One region of the Paracoccus ferrooxidans genome, then DNA from elsewhere that is predicted to be linked to it. Evidence: riboswitches for the same ligand, from Rfam matches in the RefSeq annotation. Region 1 holds a riboswitch; each other region holds the start of a gene.
The links. Region 1 has a riboswitch for cobalamin ahead of E3U26_RS09735 (CbtB domain-containing protein). Riboswitches for the same ligand answer to the same signal wherever they lie in the genome.

Region 1 (4,913 bases):
GCGATCACCAGCGCACGGCGCGGATGGAGGTGTCGCTGACCGGCGCGCCCGGCAAGGCCGGCGGCGTCGACCAGGCCATGAGCTTCACCGCCGAGGGGCTGGAGCAGTCGCAGGAGATCCTGATGGGTCCGGGCGGCCAGCCGATGACCTTCCAGATCACCGCGCCCGGCTACGAGGGCAGCGGCCAGATCACCGGCGCGCGCACCGAAGGCATGCTGTCCCTGCTCGCCTGGTTCGTCGCCCATCCGTCCGAGGAGCTGATCAAGGGCTCGCAGGACGGGCTGCGCGACAAGCTGGCCGCCGCCATGCCGCTGTGGGACGACCTGTCGATGGACGCGGTCCTGCATGATCTGAAGATCGGCTCTCCGCTGGGCGAATTCGGCCTTGCCTCGACCAAGGTGACGGTCGGCCTGTCCGGCGCCACCGCCGATGGCCGGCTGCACGAACGGGTGGCGCTGTCGGGCGTGACCGTGCCCGAGGGCGTGCTGCCGCCCTGGGTCGAGCCGATCCTGCCGCAAGAGGTGACGCTGGACTTCACCGCCTCGGGCTTCGATCTGGCGGCGCCGGCGAAGATGCTGATCGAGGGCTTCGACCTGGCCGCCGAGGAACCCTTTGCGCGGCTGGTGCCCGAACAGCTGCAGGCGGCGCTGCTGCCCGGCGGCACGGCCGACCTGAAGCTTGCGCCGTCGCAGATCAAGGGCGACGGCTACCAGATCGACTACCGCGCGGACATCGCGGCCGGTCCGGGCGCGGCGCCCACCGGCGCGGCGCTGATCTCGGCCACGGGGCTCGACAAGGTCGAGGCGGCGCTGGCCGCGGCCCCGCCCGAAGAGGCCGCCCAGCCGCTGATGATGCTGCGCATGGCCCGCGCCATGGCCAAGCCCGGCGCGAGCGGCGAGAATGTCTGGGACATCCAGATGCCCGAGGGCGGCGGCCCCTTTACCGTCAACGGTCAGCCCATGGGCCCGGCCACCTCGCAGCCCTGAACCAAGCGGCCCCGCCCGATGCGGCGGGGCCTTTCAGCGCCGCTGCCAGCCGGGGGCGGTGTTTTCCTGCCAGCCGGTGCGGTGCAGCAGCGGCGTGTCGTCGGTGAACTCGGGCCAGCCGAGGCAGAGCAGCGCCGAGAACTCCCAGCTTTCGGGCACCGCCAGCAGCGGGCCGATCCGCGCGGGGTCGAGGATCGAGACCATGCCCAGGCCCAGGTTGCGCACCCGTGCCGCCAGCCACAGCGCATGGATCGCCATCGCCGTCGATTGCCGCAGGGTCTGCGGCATGGTGGCGCGGCCAAGGCCGTGGCCCTCGGACGGGTCGATCTCGGTAAAGACGGCCAGCCAGACCGGCGCGCGGTCCAGCCCGGCGAGCTTCAGCGCATCGTATTCCTGCCGCTGCCGGCCCTGGTAGCGGGCGGCGGCCCGGGCATTGCAGCGCAGGAAATCGGCGCGGATCGCGGCGCGCAGATCGGGGCTTTCGACCCGGATCACCCGCCAAGGCCGGGCATTGCCGACCGAGGGCGCCAGTTCCATCGCCGCGCGCAATTCCTCCAGCAGCGGCTCGGGGATCGGGTCGTCGCGGAAATGCCGCACGTCGCGGCGCCAGCGCAGGATGCGGTCCAGCGCCGCCTGGTCCTCGGGGCCGAACCGCATCATCAGGGCGTGGCGCAAATGGCGCTGTCGGGCAGGCCCTCGGCCCCGGCGCGGATGCCGACAGGGCGGTCGGGCACGGTCAGTTCCACGGCGAGCGGCCGGCCCGCCACGGTCAGCGGGCGGTGGTCGTTCGAGTTCAGCTCGACCCGCAGCCGGTCGCCGGCGGCGAGCATGTCGAGGTGATGGGCCGGGCCGTAGAGCCGGGCGATCTTGGCGCCGTTCAGGTAAAGATGCGCATGCCCCTCGCCGCGGCGATCGGCCAGCCCGGCATGTTCGGGGGCGAAGCAGAAGCCCTCGGCCTCGACGAACAGGTTCCAGCCGGCGGTGCTGTCGGGCTCCAGCCGGGCCGAGGCGGTGGCGCTGCCCGCGGGCAGGTCGATGGGCGCGCCGTGGTCATGCGCCGCGGCCTGGGTGCCGTGGCCACGCGCGCCGTGGTCGTGGCCGTCCAGCGTGATGCCGTTGGCGGCGGCGATGACGAAGCCCATGCCGCCGCCGAAGATCAGGCCGATCAGCAGCATCGGGATCGAACGATCCATGTCTTTTCCCCGCTTTCATGAAAGGCCGGGCGCGACAGGCACGCCCGGCCGAAAGGGTTGCGGCCCGGATCAGGCGGCTTGCGGCACCGGCGCGCGCTGGCTTTCGCGCTGCCAGAACCAGCCGGCCAGCAGGCCGAGCAGCGCCCAGGCCATGGCGCCGGCACCCAGGGCGCGCCCGGCGAATTCCGCCGAAAGCTCGGGCGGGACCGGGCCGGCATAGCTGTCCGGCTGCGGCGCGCCGATCACATGCGGCGCCAGGATCAGCACGATGGCCACGCCCCAGGCCGCCCAGCCCTTGCCAAAGGCGACCAGCCACAGCGCCAGCCCGGTGGCGGCGGCGGTGCCCAGCCACCAGATCGCGCGCAGCTGCACATCGGCGGCGGCGACGCCCGGCACTTCCGGCGCCAGGCCGAAGGCGGGGGCAAGCTGCATGGTCAGGTAGCCGGCCAGACCCCAAAGCAGCCCCTGCCGCGCCGTGACCGCGTTGCCCTGCGCCTCGGACAGCGCCATCAGCGCCACCAGCATCAGCCCGTAGCCGGCATAGACCATCATGGTGAACAGGACCGAAAGCATGTTGCGGGTCCATTCGAAGGGCCCCAAGTCCTGGTGCGCGCTGACGGCCTCGGCGCCGAAATGGGCCAGTTGGCCGGATTCATACAGTTCGGCATGCAGCAGCACGGGCTGCACGAACCAAAGCTGCAACAGGGCGGCAATCAGCCCCGTTGCAGCGCCAGCGATCAACCCGCTGGTCAGAATGCGCGAGAACATGTCAGTGGCAGGGGAAGCCGGTCGCGTGACGCACGTCATGGGCGGCGTCATGCAGGGTCTCGGCCTGCACCAGCCCGGACATGAAGATCAGCCCGAAGCCGATCGCGAAGGCGGCGATGGCGGGAAACAGGACCGAGGCGCGGCTGGCGCCGGCGGCGGTCATGGGTTTTGCGGTCATCTGCGACCCTTTCCTTTGGTCGTCCAACCCGACGACATTGCGGTTCCTGCATCGGCAGGTCTCCTGGCTTGCGGGTCACGGCAGACGCCCGCCTTCCCGGCCGGATGGCCAGTGGCGCGATGGACGTCCGCTCTCCGCCTACAGTCGCGGGGGCGGCTGCGGATTTGGCCCCTGGATGCCCCGGGGCCGCACCGCATTCCCTTTTGGCCCCGGAAAGGGGCACCGATACACGCGCATGTTACCTGCGATGCCGCGGCGGCGGCAAGCGGAATCGGGTGGCCGCTGCGGGCGGGGTCGAAGGCCGGGCGACGGGCCGGCGGGCGGCGCCGTCGCATGGGTATTTGGACAACGGAGAAGACGCCGGGGCATCGCGCGGGGGCGGGCGGAAGGGGCTTGTCCGAATCAGGGTGCCGGCGGCCAGTCCAGGTCGACCCAGACCAGCCGGTGCGCGGAAGCGGCCAGCGCGGCCTTGGCCAGCGGTCCCTCGGCCGGCCAGAACACGCCCGAGTCCAGCACCTTGAGCGGCCTTGCCGGCAGGACGTAATCGACGCGCAGGTTGCCCGGCGGCTTGTCGTCCGGCCAGTCGCCGGTATCCAGCGCCGGATCGCCCCGGTGGCCGTCGTTCACCCCGCCCTTGGCCGCCGCGCCGCCCGCGCTGCGGGGCAGGGGGTCGGTGACATGCGCCATGATCCGGGCCAGCGCCTCGGGCCGGCCTTCGCTGTCCAGGGGGTCGAGGTTCAGGTTCCCGGCCAGAACGAAGGGGCCGTCAGGCAGGTGATGCAGCCAGAACGCCAGCTCGTCATGGTTGCGTCGCCCGTTCAGATCCTCGGGCCCGTCGAAGACCGGCGGCGTCGCGGACATGGCCAAGAGGTGCAGCGGCCGGCCCGCGACCGTGACCACCGCATCCCAATGCGCGGTCGAGGACAGGCGGCGGATGGCCGCCACCTCCTCGGGCAGCGGCGGCATCAGGTTGTCGGGCAGGTCGCGCCACAGGAAATCCGTGTAATCCTTGACCGGACCGATGGGATGGCGCGACAGGATCGCCATGCCCCCCTGTCCCGAGAAGGTGCCGAAGCCCTGCGCATCGTCGGCCGTGCCCAGCCGCCCGTCGGCGTTCAGGTCGAGCCCGGTCGCCATGCCGGAATTCGGCCGGGCGGCGAAGCGGTGCGGATAGTCCAGCCCGGCCTGCGCCAGCCTGGCGGCAAAGGCGTCCAGCGCGCTGTCCTTGTAATCCCAGTCGAAATGCGTCAGCAACAGGATGTCGGGCCGGGTTTCCGCCAACACCTGCACCACGGCGTCGATCTGCGCATCCTTGCGGCCGAGGTCGCGCAACAAAAGCCCCGGCCCGTCGCGCGACAGGTCGGGGCTGAAGGTCGCGATCCGCAGCGGATCGGCCTGGGCGGCCAGGCCAAGGGCGGCCAGCAGGGCCGCCCCGGCAAGCAGCCTTACACCCAAGGCCGGCTCTGGGCCATCTGCGCCTCGTAGGCGTCGATGGCGGGGGCCTTTTCCATGGTCAGGCCGATGTCGTCCAGCCCGTTCAGCAGGCAGTGGCGGCGGAACGGGTCCAGCTCGAAGGGGAAGCTCTGCCCGTCCGAGGTGGTCACGGTCATGTTTTCCAGATCCACGGTCATGCGGGCGTTGGCGCCCTTCTTGGCGTCCTCCATCAGCACGTCCACCACCTCTGGCGGCATGACGATGGGCAGGATGCCGTTCTTGAAGCAGTTGTTGTAGAAGATGTCGGCGAAGCTGGTCGAGATCACGCAGCGGATGCCGAAATCCAGCAGCGCC
Region 2 (4,913 bases), on a different replicon from region 1:
TCTCGACCCTGGGCCTGGGGCTGGTCGCGCTGCTGTGACGGCGCGGCATTGAGCCGCCCCGCCGCGATGCCTAGATTGGGCGCGATCCGCCAAAGGACCGCGCCCATGGCCCTAAAGCCCGCCGACCCCCGTCCGATGACCCGGCGCGAGACCGAGGTCCGCCGCTTCGTCCGCGCCCGCTATGGCCCGCGCGGCACGCTGGCGCTGCATCGCCACGCGCTCGGCCTCGACCTGCTGCGTGCGCCGGTGAACGTCATGCTGTCGCCGCTGTTCCTGCTGGTGCGGCTGGCCGCGCCGCTTCTGCGCCGGATCGGGCTGCGGCGCGCTGGCGACTGGCTGTCGCGCCGGCAGATCTTCCTGAAATCCGACGTGGCGCAAAGGATCGAGGCGGACCTGGCCCATTTCATTGACGACCTGGCCGAAAAGGGGCTGGCGCCCCGGGCCGCGCCGCAAAGCGTCGCCCGCGCCGTCTCGGACTATGCCGAGACCCGCAATGCGGTCTCCGAGATCACCACCTCGGTCCTGGTGCTGGGCTCGGGGCTCTTGCTGTTCCACCGCGCCACGCCGGGGGTGATCTCGCTGGCCGGGCCGGTCGCGCATCTGCGGGCGCAGGCGCAGGCGGTCGAGGATTTCGCGCTGGGAAGCTGGGCCGGCCGCATGTGGTATGGCGCCTTCCCACGAGAGCTTTCCAGCGTGGATCTGCTGCTGACCGGGGTGGTGCTGGCCATGCTCGCCTCGGTCCTGACCACCTTTGCCGGGCTGGCCGCCGATCCGGTCCAGCTTTGGACCGGCATCCACAAGCGCCGGGTGCTGCGGCTGCTGCGCCGGCTGGACCGGGCCGAGGACGGGCCGGGGCTGGGGCGCGAACATGTGCTGGCCCGGCTGGGCGACCTGTCGGATGCGGCGCTGAGCCTGTGGCGCAGCTTCAAGGGCTAGGCCAAAGCACGGTTCCATCGATCCCGGCCAGGTCGCGGCGTCCGGTCAGGGCCATGGCGACCTCCAGCTCGGCGCGCAGGATGGTCAGCATATGCGCGACCCCCGCCGCGCCGCCCACCGCCAGGGCATGGATCTGCGGCCGCCCGACCAGCACCGCCGCGGCGCCCGGGCCAGGGCCTTCAGCGCATCGGTGCCGCGGCGGATTCCGCCGTCGCACAGCACCGGAATGCGCCCGGCGACCTGGCGGGCGACGACCGGCAGAGCCTCGGCCCTCGCCGGCAGCGTGTCGAGCGCCCGGCCGCCGTGGTTCGAGACGATCACCCCGTCCGCACCCACCGCCACGGCGCGCTCGGCATCATGCGCCGACATGATGCCCTTCAGGATCACCGGCAACCGGGTCTGCGACTTCCGCCGCGCTCTTTGATCTGGCGCGCGGTCACGACGGTGACGGTCCGTGGCGTGTCGAGCAGCGGCGGGGTGATCTTGTCCGAGGCGCTTTCGGTGGTCTTGTAGCTGGTCTCGGCCTCGCTGCCCTGCTGGCGGCGGATGACCGCCGTGTCCAGCGTCACGGTGTCCTGCGCCTGGGCGGGGCCGCCGACCCCCGCGAAAATGGCAAGGACCGGAAGCAGGCCCAGGGTCGGCAGCAATTGCGCGGCAGACCCCGAGGCTGGCGGTTTGGGATGGGTTTTGTTCATGGGTTATCCCGGCACAAAGATGCCCCGCCTTCCGCCAGCAGGCAGAGGCGACATTAAGTGATGTTTTATCAATAGCTTGCGCTTTATCGCGCCAGAACGGGAACGGGAACGGGAACCCCGGCTCACGTGCGCGCGATCCACGCAAGAGGGCGAATTGTCGCTTTGTCAAACGACGCGACGTCATTCCATGCCATGTCCCCGCGCCTGTTGCCATATTCCAACAGGCCCGCAGGTGGGGCGGTCCGTGGCCGCAGCCCGTCCACCGCCATGGCCCGGCGGCAAATCGAGCCCCTGGCGCGATCCGGGAACCCCACCAGATATTCCGGGCGCGGCCCGGCCATCCACTAAATATGGATTGACCCGGCCCGTGACCCGTGGCTAACTGCCGGGGTCATGGTTGCCCTGGGGCCGACTCGGGGATGAAAAGGGAAGCCGGTGAAAAGCCGGCACTGCCCCCGCAGCTGTAAGCGGCGAGCGACGCTGGAATGCCACTGGGGCCAAGGCTCCGGGAAGGCCGGCTAAGCCGAGACCCGCAAGTCAGAAGACCTGCCATGGCGCGAAAGGACGAAACCGTGCGGCGGGCGCGGGGCTGGAACAGGGTCCGGTGGCACGCCCATCGGCCCGGCCCCCTCTTGCCGACAGAACAGAAGGAGCCGAGCCATGTCCATCACCGTTTACTCCAAGCCCGCCTGCGTGCAATGCACCGCCACCACGCGGGCGCTCGACGCGCGCGGCCTGGCCTATCAACTGATCGACCTGACCGAGGACGACGCGGCGATGGAACTGGTCGTCTCGCTGGGCTATCGCCAGGCCCCGGTGGTCGTCGCCGGCGATGCGCATTGGGCGGGCTTCCGGCCCGACATGATCGGCCGGCTGTCCTGACCGGCGCCATGGGCGGGCTGGTCTATTATTCCTCGGCCTCGGGGAACACCGCGCGCTTCGTGGCGCGGCTGGGGCTGGCGGCCGGGCGCATCCCGGTCTCGCCGTGCGATCCGCTGCCCGAGGCGGCAACGCCCTATGTGCTGATCTGCCCGACCTATGCCGACGGGACCGGCCGGGGCGCGGTGCCCAAGCAGGTGATCCGCTTCCTGAACGATCCCGCCCGCCGCGCCGGCCTGCGCGGCGTCATCGCCGCCGGCAACCGCAATTTCGGGGCGACCTATGCCTTGGCCGGCCGGGTGATTTCTGACAAGTGCAACGTCCCCGTGCTGTATCGATTCGAGCTGGCGGGGACTGATCTGGACATTTCCCGCGTGCAGGCGGGGCTTGAGAAATTCTGGGGGACGGAATGCTTGACGATGGCGTAAAGGCCGAGCTGGACTATCACGCGCTGAACGCGATGCTGAACCTTTACGACGGCGAGGGCCGCATCCGCTTCGACGCGGATCGCAAGGCCGCGCGGCAGTATTTCCTGCAGCATGTCAACCAGAACACCGTCTTCTTCCACTCGCTGGACGAGAAGCTGGGCTACCTGGTGGACGAAGGCTATTACGAGGCCGAAGTCCTGGACCAGTATCCGCGCGCCTTCCTGCACCGGATCTGGGACGCGGCCTATGCGCGCAAGTTCCGCTTTCCGACCTTCCTGGGCGCCTTCAAGTATTATACCAGCTACACGCTGAAGACCCGCGACGGGCGGCGCTATCTGGAACGCTACGAGGACAGGGTGGTCATGGTCGCGCTGGCCTTGGCGCGCGGCGACGAGGATCTCGCCATGCGCTTCATGGAGGAAATCCTGTCGGGCCGGTTCCAGCCCGCGACGCCGACCTTCCTGAACGCCGGCAAGAAATCGCGCGGCGAACTGATCTCGTGCTTCCTGCTGCGGCTGGAGGACAACATGGAAAGCATCGGCCGCGGCATCAATTCGGCGCTGCAGCTTTCCAAGCGCGGCGGCGGCGTCGCCCTGATGCTGACCAACCTGCGCGAGGCCGGGGCGCCGATCAAGGGGATCGAGAACCAGTCCTCGGGCGTCATCCCGGTGATGAAACTGCTGGAGGACAGCTTTTCCTATGCCAACCAGCTGGGCGCGCGGCAAGGCGCGGGGGCGGTCTACCTGAACGCGCATCACCCCGACATCCTGCGCTTCCTGGACACCAAGCGCGAGAATGCCGACGAGAAGATCCGCATCAAGACGCTGTCGCTCGGCGTGGTGATCCCGGACGTGACCTTCGAACTGGCCAAGAAGAACGAGGACATGTACCTGTTCTCGCCCCATGACGTGGAAAAGGTCTATGGCATGGCCTTCTCGGAGATTTCCGTCACCGAGAAATATGCCGAGATGGTGGACGACAAGCGCATCCGCAAGAAAAAGATCAACGCCCGCGCCTTCTTCCAGACCCTGGCCGAGATCCAGTTCGAAAGCGGCTATCCCTATATCATGTTCGAGGACACGGTGAACCGCGCCAACCCGGTCGCCGGCCGCATCAGCATGTCGAACCTGTGCAGCGAGATCCTGCAGGTCAACGAGGCCAGCACCTTCGACGAGGATCTGAGCTATCGCCACCTCGGCACGGATATTTCCTGCAACCTCGGCTCGCTCAACATCGCCGCGACCATGGACGGGCCGGATTTCGGCGCCACGGTCGAGGCGGCGATCCGGGCGCTGACCGCGGTGTCGGAAATGTCGGCGATCGAGGCCGTGCCCTCGATCCGGCGCGGCAACGACGAGGCCCATGCGGTGGGGCTGGGCCAGATGAACCTGCACGGGTTCCTGGCGCGCGAGCGCATCCATTACGGCAGCCCCGAGGGGATCGAGTTCACCTCGGTCTATTTCGCCGCCGTCGCCTATCACGCCATCCGCGCCTCAAACCTGTTGGCGCAGGAAAAGGGCCGCAGCTTCAAGGATTTCGAGACGTCGAAATATGCCGACGGCACGTTCTTCGACAAATACGTGACGCGCGACTGGCTGCCGACGCTGCCCGATGTCGCGCGGGTGTTCGAGGGTGTCGCGCTGCCCACGCGCGAGGACTGGGCCGCGCTGCGGGACGCGGTGATGCGGCATGGGCTTTACAACCGCAACCTGCAGGCGGTGCCGCCCACCGGCTCGATCAGCTATATCAACAACTCGACCAGCTCGATCCACCCGATCGTCGCCAAGATCGAGATCCGCAAGGAAGGCAAGATCGGCCGGGTCTATTACCCCGCCGCCTTCATGTCGAACGAGAACCTGGACTATTACCGCGACGCCTACGAGATCGGCCCCGAGGCGATCATCGACACCTATGCGGCGGCGACCGAACATGTCGACCAGGGCCTGTCGCTGACGCTGTTCTTCCCGGCCGAGGC
Region 3 (4,913 bases), on a different replicon from region 1:
ACGAAATTTTGCGGGTTTCGGCGGATCTGTTCCGAAAGAAGGGGTATCGCGGCACCAGTCTCCAGGAGGTTGCCGACCACTTCGGCGTGCGCAGGCCCGCGATATATTACTGGTTCAAGAGCAAGTCCGACATCCTTCTGGAAATACACCAGAGATTCATGGAGATGTCGACGGCGCAGCTCAATGAAATCCTGGAAATGGATATTGGCCCGCATGAAAAGCTGGTCAGGATCATGAGCGGCCGGATCGACATGTTTTCCTCGAACATGGCCGACCTTGCCGTATATATCGAAAACGAATCCGAGCTTCCGGAAAGCGCGCTGGTCCAGGTCCGGGAAGTCAAGAAATCATACCTGCGCACGGTAGAGCAGATATATCGGGAGGGCGTCGAAAAGGGGGTTTTCGTGGATGTCGATCCTCATATAGCTGCAAGCATAATTCTGGGGATGACGCTCTGGATGTATAAGTGGTATCGCCCCGGCGGGCGGCATTCGGTGGAAGATGTCACCTCGGCCATCATCAATTTTGCTTGCCATGGGTATCTGAAACCGGACAACCTGCCCGCCGGGCTTTCGCTGACACCCGCATCGGCAGAGGCCGGAGGGGAGGCTGAAGGCATCGGGCACGGCTCCGGCCGGCCGCAAAGATAGCCGTTCGGCCCGAGCCCACCGGCCGGATGCGGTCGATACCGTCGGCATAGACCAGCCCGCTGCCCGCATGGGCTGAGAGACGCCGCCCCCGGTTCCTTCGCCATGGCATGCCGGCCCCCAGGGCCGGCTTTCAGCCCTTGTGCACCGGACGGCTCGTGCGTGTTCCGGTGCTGCGGCAGGCCTGCAGGACATGGTCGGCGACACCCAGCGCCGCCAGTTCCGCGCCCATCCGCGCCAAGGCCGCCCCGTCGATCAGGGTGGGATCGACCGTCGTGCGCACCTGGTGGGCCGTGCCGCTGGCCAGCAGCAGCCGCAGGCTTTCCCTGGCCCTGTCGCCGCTGCCGGCTGCGCCCGTCACCCGCCGATAGCCGGAAAACGGCGCCTTCACGTCGAAGCCGACCCAGTCGCAAAGCGGCAGCACCGCCGCAAGCCGGGCGGGGTAGGGGCCGGCCGTGTGCAGGCCGGTCCTGAACCCCAGGGCCCGGACCGCCCGCAACGCCTCGGGCAGGCCGCGCTGAAGCGTCGGCTCCCCGCCCGAGAACACCACGCCGTCGAGCAGGCCGCGCCGTCCCGCCAGAAAGTCCAGGATCTCTTGCCAATCCAGCGCGCCCTCGGCCTCGGGCGGGATGAGATGCGGGTTGTGGCAATAGGGGCAGTCCCAGGGACAGCCCTGCAGGAAAAGGGTGGCGACCAGCTCGCCCGGCCAGTCGCAGCTGGACAGGCGCTGCAGGCCGCCGATGCGGATCTCAGCCAAGATCGGCCCGCCGCTCGCTGAAATACAGCCGCTCGCGGAATTCGCCCTTCTTGCCGCGGTTGAACGAGGATACCGGGCGGTGATAGCCCATCACCCGCGTCCAGATCTCGCAGGGCTGGCGTTCCTCATCCGCCAGCAGGATCTCTTCCGGTCCGGTTTTCCAGTCGTCGAACATGGTCTTTTCCTTCCTCAATGCGCGGCCGATTGCCGCTTTTTCGCGATAAGCTCTTCGTCGCAGCGCGGGCAGAACGCGTGTTCGCCCGCGATATGGCCATGCCTGGGGCAGACCGAGAATGTCGGCGTGACGGTGATATAGGGCAGGCCGAAATTCTCCAGCGCCCGGCGCACCAGCTTGCGGCAGGCCTCGGCCGAGGACAGCTGCGTGCCCATGTAGAGATGCAGCACGGTGCCGCCGGTGTATTTGCGCTGCAGCGCCTCTTGCCGTTCCAGCGCCTCGAACGGGTCGTCGGTAAAGCCGACAGGCAGCTGGCTCGAATTGGTGTAATAGGGCTCGTGTTCGGTGCCGGCCTGGAGGATGCCGGGAAAACGCCTGCGGTCCTCCTTGGCGAAGCGATAGGTGGTGCCCTCTGCCGGCGTCGCCTCCAGGTTATAGAGATGTCCGGTCTGTTCCTGGAAGGCGGTGATGCGCGCCCGCAGATGGTCGAGCAGTCGCAGCGCGAAGGCATGGCCCCATTCGGTGGTGATGTCATGCGTATCGTCGGTGAAGTCGCGGATCATCTCGTTGATGCCGTTGACGCCCAGGGTCGAGAAATGATTGCGCAGCGTGCCCAGATAGCGCCGGCTATAGGGAAACAGCCCGTCGTCCATCAGCCGCTGGATCACCCGGCGCTTGATCTCCAGGCTGTCGCGGCCCAGGTCGAGCAATTCGTCCAGGCGCCGCAGCAGCCCGGCCTCGTCGCCCTTGTGCAGATGGCCCAGCCGCGCGCAATTGACGGTGACGACGCCCAGCGAGCCGGTCTGCTCGGCGCTGCCGAACAGCCCGTTGCCGCGTTTCAGCAGCTCGGTCAGGTCGAGTTGCAGCCGGCAGCACATGGACCGCACCATGTTCGGCTTGAGGTCCGAGTTCAGGAAGTTCTGGAAATAGGGCAGGCCGTATTTCGCCGTCATCGCGAACAGCAGCTTGGCGTTCTCGCTGTCCCAGGGAAAATCCGGCGTGATGTTGTAGGTCGGGATCGGAAAGGTGAAGACCCGGCCCTTTTCGTCGCCGCGCGTCATTACCTCGATATAGGCGCGGTTGATCATGTCCATCTCGGCCTGCAAGGCGCCATAGGTGAAACCCATCGGCTGACCGCCGATGACCGGCACCTGGTCGCGCAGATCCTCGGGGCAGACCCAGTCGAAGGTCAGGTTGGTGAACGGGGTCTGCGTGCCCCAGCGCGAGGGGACGTTGAGGTTGAAGATCAGCTCCTGCATGGCCTGCCGCACCTCGGCATAGCCCAGCCCATCCTTGCGGATGAAAGGGGCCATATAGGTGTCGAAGGATCTGAAGGCCTGCGCGCCGGCCCATTCATTCTGCAGCGTGCCCAGGAAGTTCACGATCTGGCCGATGGCGCTGGACAGGTGCTTCGGCGGCCCGGCCTCGACCTTGCCGGGGACGCCGTTGAACCCCTCGGTCAGCAAGGTGCGCAGCGACCAGCCGGCGCAATAGCCGGCCAGCATGTCGAGGTCGTGGATATGCAGGTCCCCCCGGCGATGCGCCTCGCCCACGGCGGCCGGATAGACATGCGACAGCCAGTAATTGGCCACCACCTTGCCCGAGACGTTCAGGATCAGCCCGCCGAGCGAATAGTCCTGGTTGGCGTTGGCATTCACCCGCCAATCGGCGCGGTCCAGGTATTCGTTGACCGACGAGGCGACATCGATGGCGACATCCCTTGCCGGCGCGATGGGCGGGGACGTAAGCGGCGCCGGCATCAACGCGCCCTCCCTTGCCTGCGGCTTGCTGCCGCCCTTGCGGTGCTGCGGACGGCGGCGCCGGCCTTGGCAGGTCTGGTGGTGAAGGATGGCCGCATCTGTTCCCCGTGCTGCTGGGGGCGGGGCAGGCCAGGACGCATGGAGCCCTGCGGCGACAAGGCCGCATTGCCAGGCGCACCGCCGGGACACCCCGCCCGTGGTTCATCGTCATCATCACGGCAGGTCTCCTGGCTCGCAGGTCGCCGCCCTTGCCGGCCTTCCCAATGCCGTGCGGCACCAGTGGCGTGATCCGGCGCAGGCTCGCTGCTTACAGTTGCGGGGGCAGCGTCGGCCTTGCCCCGAAAGGCGCACCGGCTTCCCTCTTCGCTTTCGGACCGGATCGACCCGAAAGAACCGTGATGCCTACATATAGGGATGATGGCGCCGTATCCGTCAAGATATTGTGCGGGCCTGCGACATTTTGTGCAGGATAGTCCGGCCGCCTGGGCAGGGACCACGAAGCCCGATCCCGATCCGGGGCACGGCCTTGGGCGGGCTGGTTGCGAGATTGCGCTTCGTGGACCTTCGGGTCGTCCCCCGGCCTTTGTGCCCATGGCCAGGCAGGGCTGGCACCGGAATGACCTTGGGCAGGAACCGCCAGCCATGGGCCTTTGCCAGCCTGGCTGACAGGGGCGCTAGATCGTCACCTTGACGAAGCTGTCGCGCAGCGCCGCGGACCAGGCGGCGGACATGGCCATGAAGGCCGGGTCGCCTTCCAGGATGCGGCGCTTGTGGCTGACCCGGCAGTCGTCCTTGCGGATCACCGCCAGGTCCAGCGGCATCCCCACCGACAGGTTCGAGCGCAGCGTCGAATCCATCGACAGCAGCACCGCCTTTTGCGCATCGGCCAGCGAGGTCTGGGGCGTCACCACCCGGTCGAGGATGGGCTTGCCGTATTTGTGCTCGCCGATCTGCAGGAAGGGGGTGTCCTCGGTCGCCTCGATGAAATTGCCCTCGGGATAGATCAGGAACAGCCGCATCTCGCCGCCGGCGCGCTGGCCGCCGACGATCATGCTGGCGCTGGCCTGCTGGTTCAGGTCGCGGCACTGGTCCACGATCTCGCGCCGGGTGCGGTTCAGCGTCTGGCCGATGATCGTCGCCACCTGCAGCATGGTGGAGGCGCGCATGATCGAGGTCTCTTCATCGGCCTCGGGCAGTTCGATGGCCTCTTGCAGGCGGGCGATGGTTGTCTGGGTCAGCGACAGGCTGCCGGCGGTCATGATCGCGATCACCCGCTCGCCCGGCTGCTCGAAGAAGAACATCTTGCGATAGGTCGATATGTTGTCCAGCCCGGCATTCGTCCGGGTGTCCGAGAGCAGGACGAGCCCCTCGTTGAGCTTCAAGCCGACGCAATAGGTCATGACCGTTCCATGGCACAAAATCCCCCGAGGGATACGACCGCCCCGCGCCCGGCGCAACAGGCAGGGCTACTGCTCCATCTCCTCGACCTGCACCCGCACGTCCAGGCTTTCCTCGCCCGTGCCGAAGGTGGTGCCGCGCACCGGCGCCGCGTCATCCGCATCCAGACCCGAACC
Region 4 (4,913 bases), on a different replicon from region 1:
GCGGCTGAACTTTACCCTGAACCCGCCCGAGCGGCTGGAAGAGGGCTGCCGCCGCCTGGCCCGCGCCATCCGCGCCGCGCTGGCCGAGACGGGCTGAACCGGCCCGTCACACGGCCCGTCAGACCGCCCGTCAGACCGGCCAGACCAGCAGGATCAGCGGCACGCCGGTCAGCACCACCAGCGCCGACAGCGGCGCCCCCAGCCGGGCGTAGTCGCCAAAGCGATAGCCGCCCGGCCCCATCACCAGCGTGTTGCACTGATGCCCGATGGGGGTCAGGAAATCGCAGCCTGCGCCCACCGCCACCGCCATCAGGAAGGCATCGGGCCGATAGCCGAGCTGGTCGGCAAAGGTCGCGGCGATGGGGGCCATGACCAGCACGGTCGCGGCATTGTTCAGGAAGGGCGTGACCGCCATGGCCGTGACCAGGATCAGCGTCACCGCGCCCCAGACCGGCAGGCCCGTCGCCGCCTGCGACAGCCACGCGCCCAGCAGGTCGGTCACGCCGGTCTTTTGCAGCGCCTCGCTGACCGGGATCAGCGCGCCCAGCATGATCAGGATCGGCCATTCGATGGCCTCATAGGCTTCCTCGGCGCTGATCGCGCCGGTCAGGATCATCAGCACGGCGGCGGCGAAGAAGGCGACGGCGACCGGCACCAGCCCCGCCGCCGTCGCCGCCATGGCGACCGCCAGGATCAGCACCGGCAGCAATTGCTTGCGCACCCCGCCCAGCCGGATATGGCGCTCGGCCAGGGGCAGCAGGCCCAGCACGCGCATCCGCTCGGGCAACAGCTCGATCGGCCCCTGCACCAGCAGCACGTCGCCCGCCGCCAGCACCGTCCGGCTGAGCCGCTGCGTCATGCGATGCCCGGCGCGCGAAATCGCGATCAGGTTCACGCCATGCTGGTCGAACAGCGCGATCCGCCCCACCGTCTGGCCGACCAGAAGCGAGGCCGGAGCGATCACCGCCTCGATCACGCCGATCTTGTCGGCCGGCAGCCCCTCTTCGGCCGCCGCATCCTGCCGGGTCAGCTCCATGCCCAGCTTGGTCACGGCGCGTTCCAGCGCATTCGGCTCGCCGCGCAACAGCAGCGTGTCGCCCATCTCGATCACCGTGTCGGGCAGCGTCACCGCGCGGCGCGCGCCGCCGCGGATCAGCCCGGTCACGGCCACCTCGCCATCGACGGCGCTGAGATACTCGCCCACCGTCATGCCGACGATGCCGGCGCCCTCGGGGACGGTGGCCTCGGTGTGATAGTCGCTGATGTTCACCGCCTCGCTCAGCGAGGCCGTCGCACGGCGGTCGCGCGGCAGCAGCCGATGGGCGAAAAGCAGGAAGACCAGCCCCACCAGCGACAGGCCGAGGCCGACCGGCGCATAGTCGAACATGGTGAAGGGCTGGCCCGTCATCTGCTCGCGCACCCGCGAGACGATGATGTTGGGCGAGGTGCCGACCAGCGTGATCAGCCCGCCCAGGAGCGAGCCGAAGGCCATCGGCATCAGATAGGCCGAGGGCGAATGCCCCGAGCGCCGCGCCATCTTCAGCGCCGCCGGCATCAGCATGGCCAGCGCGCCGATGTTCTTGACCAGCGCCGACAGGCCCGTGACCGAGCCGACCAGCACCAGAAGCTGCCAGCGCAGGGTCCGCAACCGCCCCAGCATCCGGCGCATCACCGCCTCGATCACGCCCGAGCGCGAGATGCCGGCGCTGACCACCAGCGCGCTGCCGACGATGATGACGATGTCGTCGCTGAAGCCGCGGAACGCCTCCTCCGGCTTGACCGTGCCGGCCAGCAGCGAAGCCAGCAGCGCGATCATCGCCACCACGTCGTAGCGCAGCCGCCCCCAGACGAACAGCGCCATCATCGCGCAAAGGATCAGCACGGCCAGGATCTGCGGCATGGCCATCGCTTGACCTTCCCTTCCGTCGGATACCTGACCCAATGCCGCGGCCCGGCGGGCGGTTCCGCGGCCGCGTTCCCGGACAGGTTGTCGCGGCGGCCGGGCGCAGGGCGCATTGCCGCTTGACAGCCGGCGCCCGGCTGCGGCAATGCGGGGCCGCTACGGTTCCGGCGGGCTTGCGCGCCGGATGAAAAGGGAACACCGGTGCGCCCGCCGGCCGCGATGCGGCCAGGGCAAGGCCGGGGCTGCCCCCGCAACTGTAAGCGGTGAGCGACGGTCGAACGTGCCACTGGGATCTCCTGGGAAGGCCGGCCTGAGCAGCGATCCGCAAGCCAGGAGACCTGCCGTGGCGATCACCCATTTCCGGCGCGGGGCGCGTCTGGAAAGCGGCCGTTCCGCAGAGGTGACGATCGTCGTCCTGCGGTCGGGCCTGCCAGCCTTTCCGCAGGGCATTTCTGCAAATCGCGGGCCGCGGGCCCGTGCTGGAAAGGCTTTGGAATGTTCAGAACTCCGGTTTCCCTGCTGGCCGCCACCGCCGCCCTGCTGCCGGCGGCCGCCACCGGCCAGGAAGGCTATCGCCTGGACGAGGTGGTGATCTCGGGCGGGCTGACCGCCGTGGCCGAGGGCGGCTATGCCCGCGCCCATACCGTGCTGACCGCCGCCGAGATCGAGGCCAGGGGCATCGCCACCGTGCAGGACGCGCTGCGCGCCGTGCCGGGGGTTTCGGTCTCGGCCACCGGCTCGACCTTCACCCAGGTCCGCATCCGCGGCGGCGAGGGCAACCACACGCTGATCCTGATCGACGGGATCGAGGCGACGGGCGGGGCCGACGAATACATCCTGTCCGGGCTGGAGACCGCCAATATCGAGCGCATCGAGGTGCTGCGCGGGCCGCAATCGGTCTATTACGGCTCGAACGCCTCGGCGGGCGTCATCAATATCATCACCCGCAGGGGCGGGCCGGGGCTGCATTACGGCGGCTCGGTCGAGCTGGGCAACGGCGCCGCCGCCTCGGCCCATGTCAGCCAGCGCGGCGCGCAGGGCGGGATCGCGCTGACCCTCTCGGCGCGGGACGACCACGGCTATGACCAGTCGGGCGACGGCGGCGAAAAGGACGGGACCAACCGCAAGACCATCGGGCTTTCGGGCGACTGGCAGATCGGCGAGGATCTGCGCCTGGGCACCACCCTGCGCCGCGCGAAGGAGAAATACGATTACGATTCCACCAGCTGGTCCGCGACCAGCGCGCAGGAATATGTGGTGGACGACCCGCACAAATACAGCGAACGCGACGAGTTCCAGGGCGGGATCTGGGCCGAATATTCCATGCTGGGCGGCCGGCTGACGCATCGGCTGGACTATCAGGACACGATCTACAAGCAAAGCTACGAGGGCGGCCCGGTCACGCGCGGCGAGACGCGCAAGCTGAAATACCGCGGCAGCTTCGGCATCGACGGCACGGTGGCCGAGGCGTCGCACCTGCTGAACGTGCTGGCCGAGCGGCAAAGGGACGAAAGCTCCTCGGCCCCGGAAAACCGGCGCGAGATGACCTCGGTCGCGCTGGAGTATCGCGGCTTTCTGGACAACGGGCTGGATGTCCAGGCCGGTGTCCGCCACGACGGCAACAAGGTGTTCGAGGACTTCACCAGCTGGAACCTGGGCCTGTCCTGGCACGTGCCGGACCGGCCCTTCCGCCTGCACGCCTCGGCCGGGACCGGGCTGGTCAACCCGTCCTATTTCGAGCTTTACGCCAATGCGGATTATGGCTCTTCGGTCTACCTGGGCAATCCGAACCTGAAGCCCGAAAAGAACCGCGGATTCGACCTGGGCGTCGAGGCGCAACTTCCCAATGGCATGGGCGTGGTCGACGTCACCTATTTCAACGAAAAGCTGCGCGACGAGATCGAAAGCTATCTGGTCCGCGCCGAGGGCGGCACCAGCTATTACAGCTATCGCAACCAGGCCGGCGAAAGCCCGCGCGAAGGGGTCGAGGTGACGGCCCGCATCAAGGCGACCGACAGCCTGGATGTCGCGCTGAACTACACCTATCTGGACGCCCGCAACCCGGACGGCTCGGTCGAGGTGCGCCGGCCCCGGCATGAACTGGGCCTGTCGGCGACGCTGGCCGTCCTGGAAGGGCGTGGCACCGTCACGGCGGACATTCGCCATGTCTCGGGCAATTGGGATACGCAATATTGGGGTGCCTACCCGACCCGCGAACTGCCCGCCCATACCGTGGTCAACCTGGCGGCGGGCTACGACCTGACCGCGAATCTCCGCGTGACCGGCCGCGTCGTGAACCTGTTCGACAAGGAATATTCCGATGTCTGGGGCTATGCCTCGCAGGGCCGCACCCTTTACGCCGGCCTGACGGCGAAATGGTAAGGCGGCTCGGCCTTGTCGCCGGCCTTCTGGCCGGCCTGATCCTGCCGGGATTTTTCCAGCCCGCCGCGGCCGAGCCGCCGCGCCGAGTGCTGTCGATGAACCTCTGCACCGACCAGCTGGCGATGATGCTGGCGGCGCCGGGCCAGCTGGTATCGGTTTCCTATCTGGCGCAGGATCCCAGCGCTTCGGCCATGGCGGCCGAGGCCGGCCGCCTGCCCGTCAACCATGGCCTGGCCGAGGAAATCTTCCTGATGCGGCCCGACCTGGTGCTGGCCGGGGCCTGGACCACGCCCGAGACCGTCCGGCTGTTGCGCCGGCTGGATATCCCGGTCGAGGTCTTTCCGATCGAAAGCGACCTGGCGGGCATCCGCGCCAATATCCGCCGCATGGGCGCGGTGCTGGGCCGCGAGGCCCAGGCCCGCGCCATGCTCGCGCGCTTCGACGCCGACCTGGCGCGGCTTTCGGATGCGCAGGGCCCGCGGCCGCGCGCCGCGCTCTATGCCGCGAACGGCTACAGCTCGGGCTCGGACAGCCTGGCGGGCGAGATCGTGGCGCTGGCCGGCTTCGACAATGTCGCCGACGAACTCGGCCTGCCCTCGGGCGGGGTGCTGCCGCTGGAAACGCTGCT

Region 2: linked by a shared signal. The riboswitch ahead of nrdH (glutaredoxin-like protein NrdH) and the one ahead of E3U26_RS09735 (CbtB domain-containing protein) in region 1 are both predicted to bind cobalamin.
Region 3: linked by a shared signal. The riboswitch ahead of E3U26_RS19140 (anaerobic ribonucleoside-triphosphate reductase) and the one ahead of E3U26_RS09735 (CbtB domain-containing protein) in region 1 are both predicted to bind cobalamin.
Region 4: linked by a shared signal. The riboswitch ahead of E3U26_RS22945 (TonB-dependent receptor plug domain-containing protein) and the one ahead of E3U26_RS09735 (CbtB domain-containing protein) in region 1 are both predicted to bind cobalamin.

The regions. Positions count from the first base shown of each region.
Region 1 covers NZ_CP038198.1:1,935,943-1,940,855, forward strand. The annotation lists gene E3U26_RS09715 (hypothetical protein) at 1-986, shown strand, start outside; gene bluB (5,6-dimethylbenzimidazole synthase) at 1,020-1,643, opposite strand; gene E3U26_RS09725 (hypothetical protein) at 1,646-2,179, opposite strand; gene E3U26_RS09730 (CbtA family protein) at 2,249-2,947, opposite strand; gene E3U26_RS09735 (CbtB domain-containing protein) at 2,949-3,125, opposite strand; cobalamin riboswitch at 3,162-3,367, opposite strand; gene E3U26_RS09740 (endonuclease/exonuclease/phosphatase family protein) at 3,528-4,580, opposite strand; gene leuD (3-isopropylmalate dehydratase small subunit) at 4,571-4,913, opposite strand, start outside.
Region 2 covers NZ_CP038202.1:1,206,441-1,211,353, forward strand. The annotation lists gene E3U26_RS22895 (YeiH family protein) at 1-38, shown strand, start outside; gene E3U26_RS22900 (DUF6635 family protein) at 106-936, shown strand; partial or broken gene E3U26_RS22905 (alpha-hydroxy-acid oxidizing protein) at 926-1,845, opposite strand; cobalamin riboswitch at 2,009-2,199, shown strand; gene nrdH (glutaredoxin-like protein NrdH) at 2,292-2,513, shown strand; gene nrdI (class Ib ribonucleoside-diphosphate reductase assembly flavoprotein NrdI) at 2,522-2,938, shown strand; gene nrdE (class 1b ribonucleoside-diphosphate reductase subunit alpha) at 2,920-4,913, shown strand, end outside.
Region 3 covers NZ_CP038202.1:408,465-413,377, forward strand. The annotation lists gene E3U26_RS19125 (TetR/AcrR family transcriptional regulator) at 1-650, shown strand, start outside; gene E3U26_RS19130 (anaerobic ribonucleoside-triphosphate reductase activating protein) at 781-1,404, opposite strand; gene nrdD (anaerobic ribonucleoside-triphosphate reductase) at 1,397-1,579, opposite strand; gene E3U26_RS19140 (anaerobic ribonucleoside-triphosphate reductase) at 1,594-3,339, opposite strand; cobalamin riboswitch at 3,540-3,752, opposite strand; gene E3U26_RS19145 (proteasome-type protease) at 4,014-4,739, opposite strand; gene E3U26_RS19150 (transglutaminase family protein) at 4,806-4,913, opposite strand, start outside.
Region 4 covers NZ_CP038202.1:1,214,728-1,219,640, forward strand. The annotation lists gene E3U26_RS22935 (aminotransferase-like domain-containing protein) at 1-97, shown strand, start outside; gene E3U26_RS22940 (SLC13 family permease) at 131-1,906, opposite strand; cobalamin riboswitch at 2,046-2,263, shown strand; gene E3U26_RS22945 (TonB-dependent receptor plug domain-containing protein) at 2,399-4,285, shown strand; gene E3U26_RS22950 (ABC transporter substrate-binding protein) at 4,279-4,913, shown strand, end outside.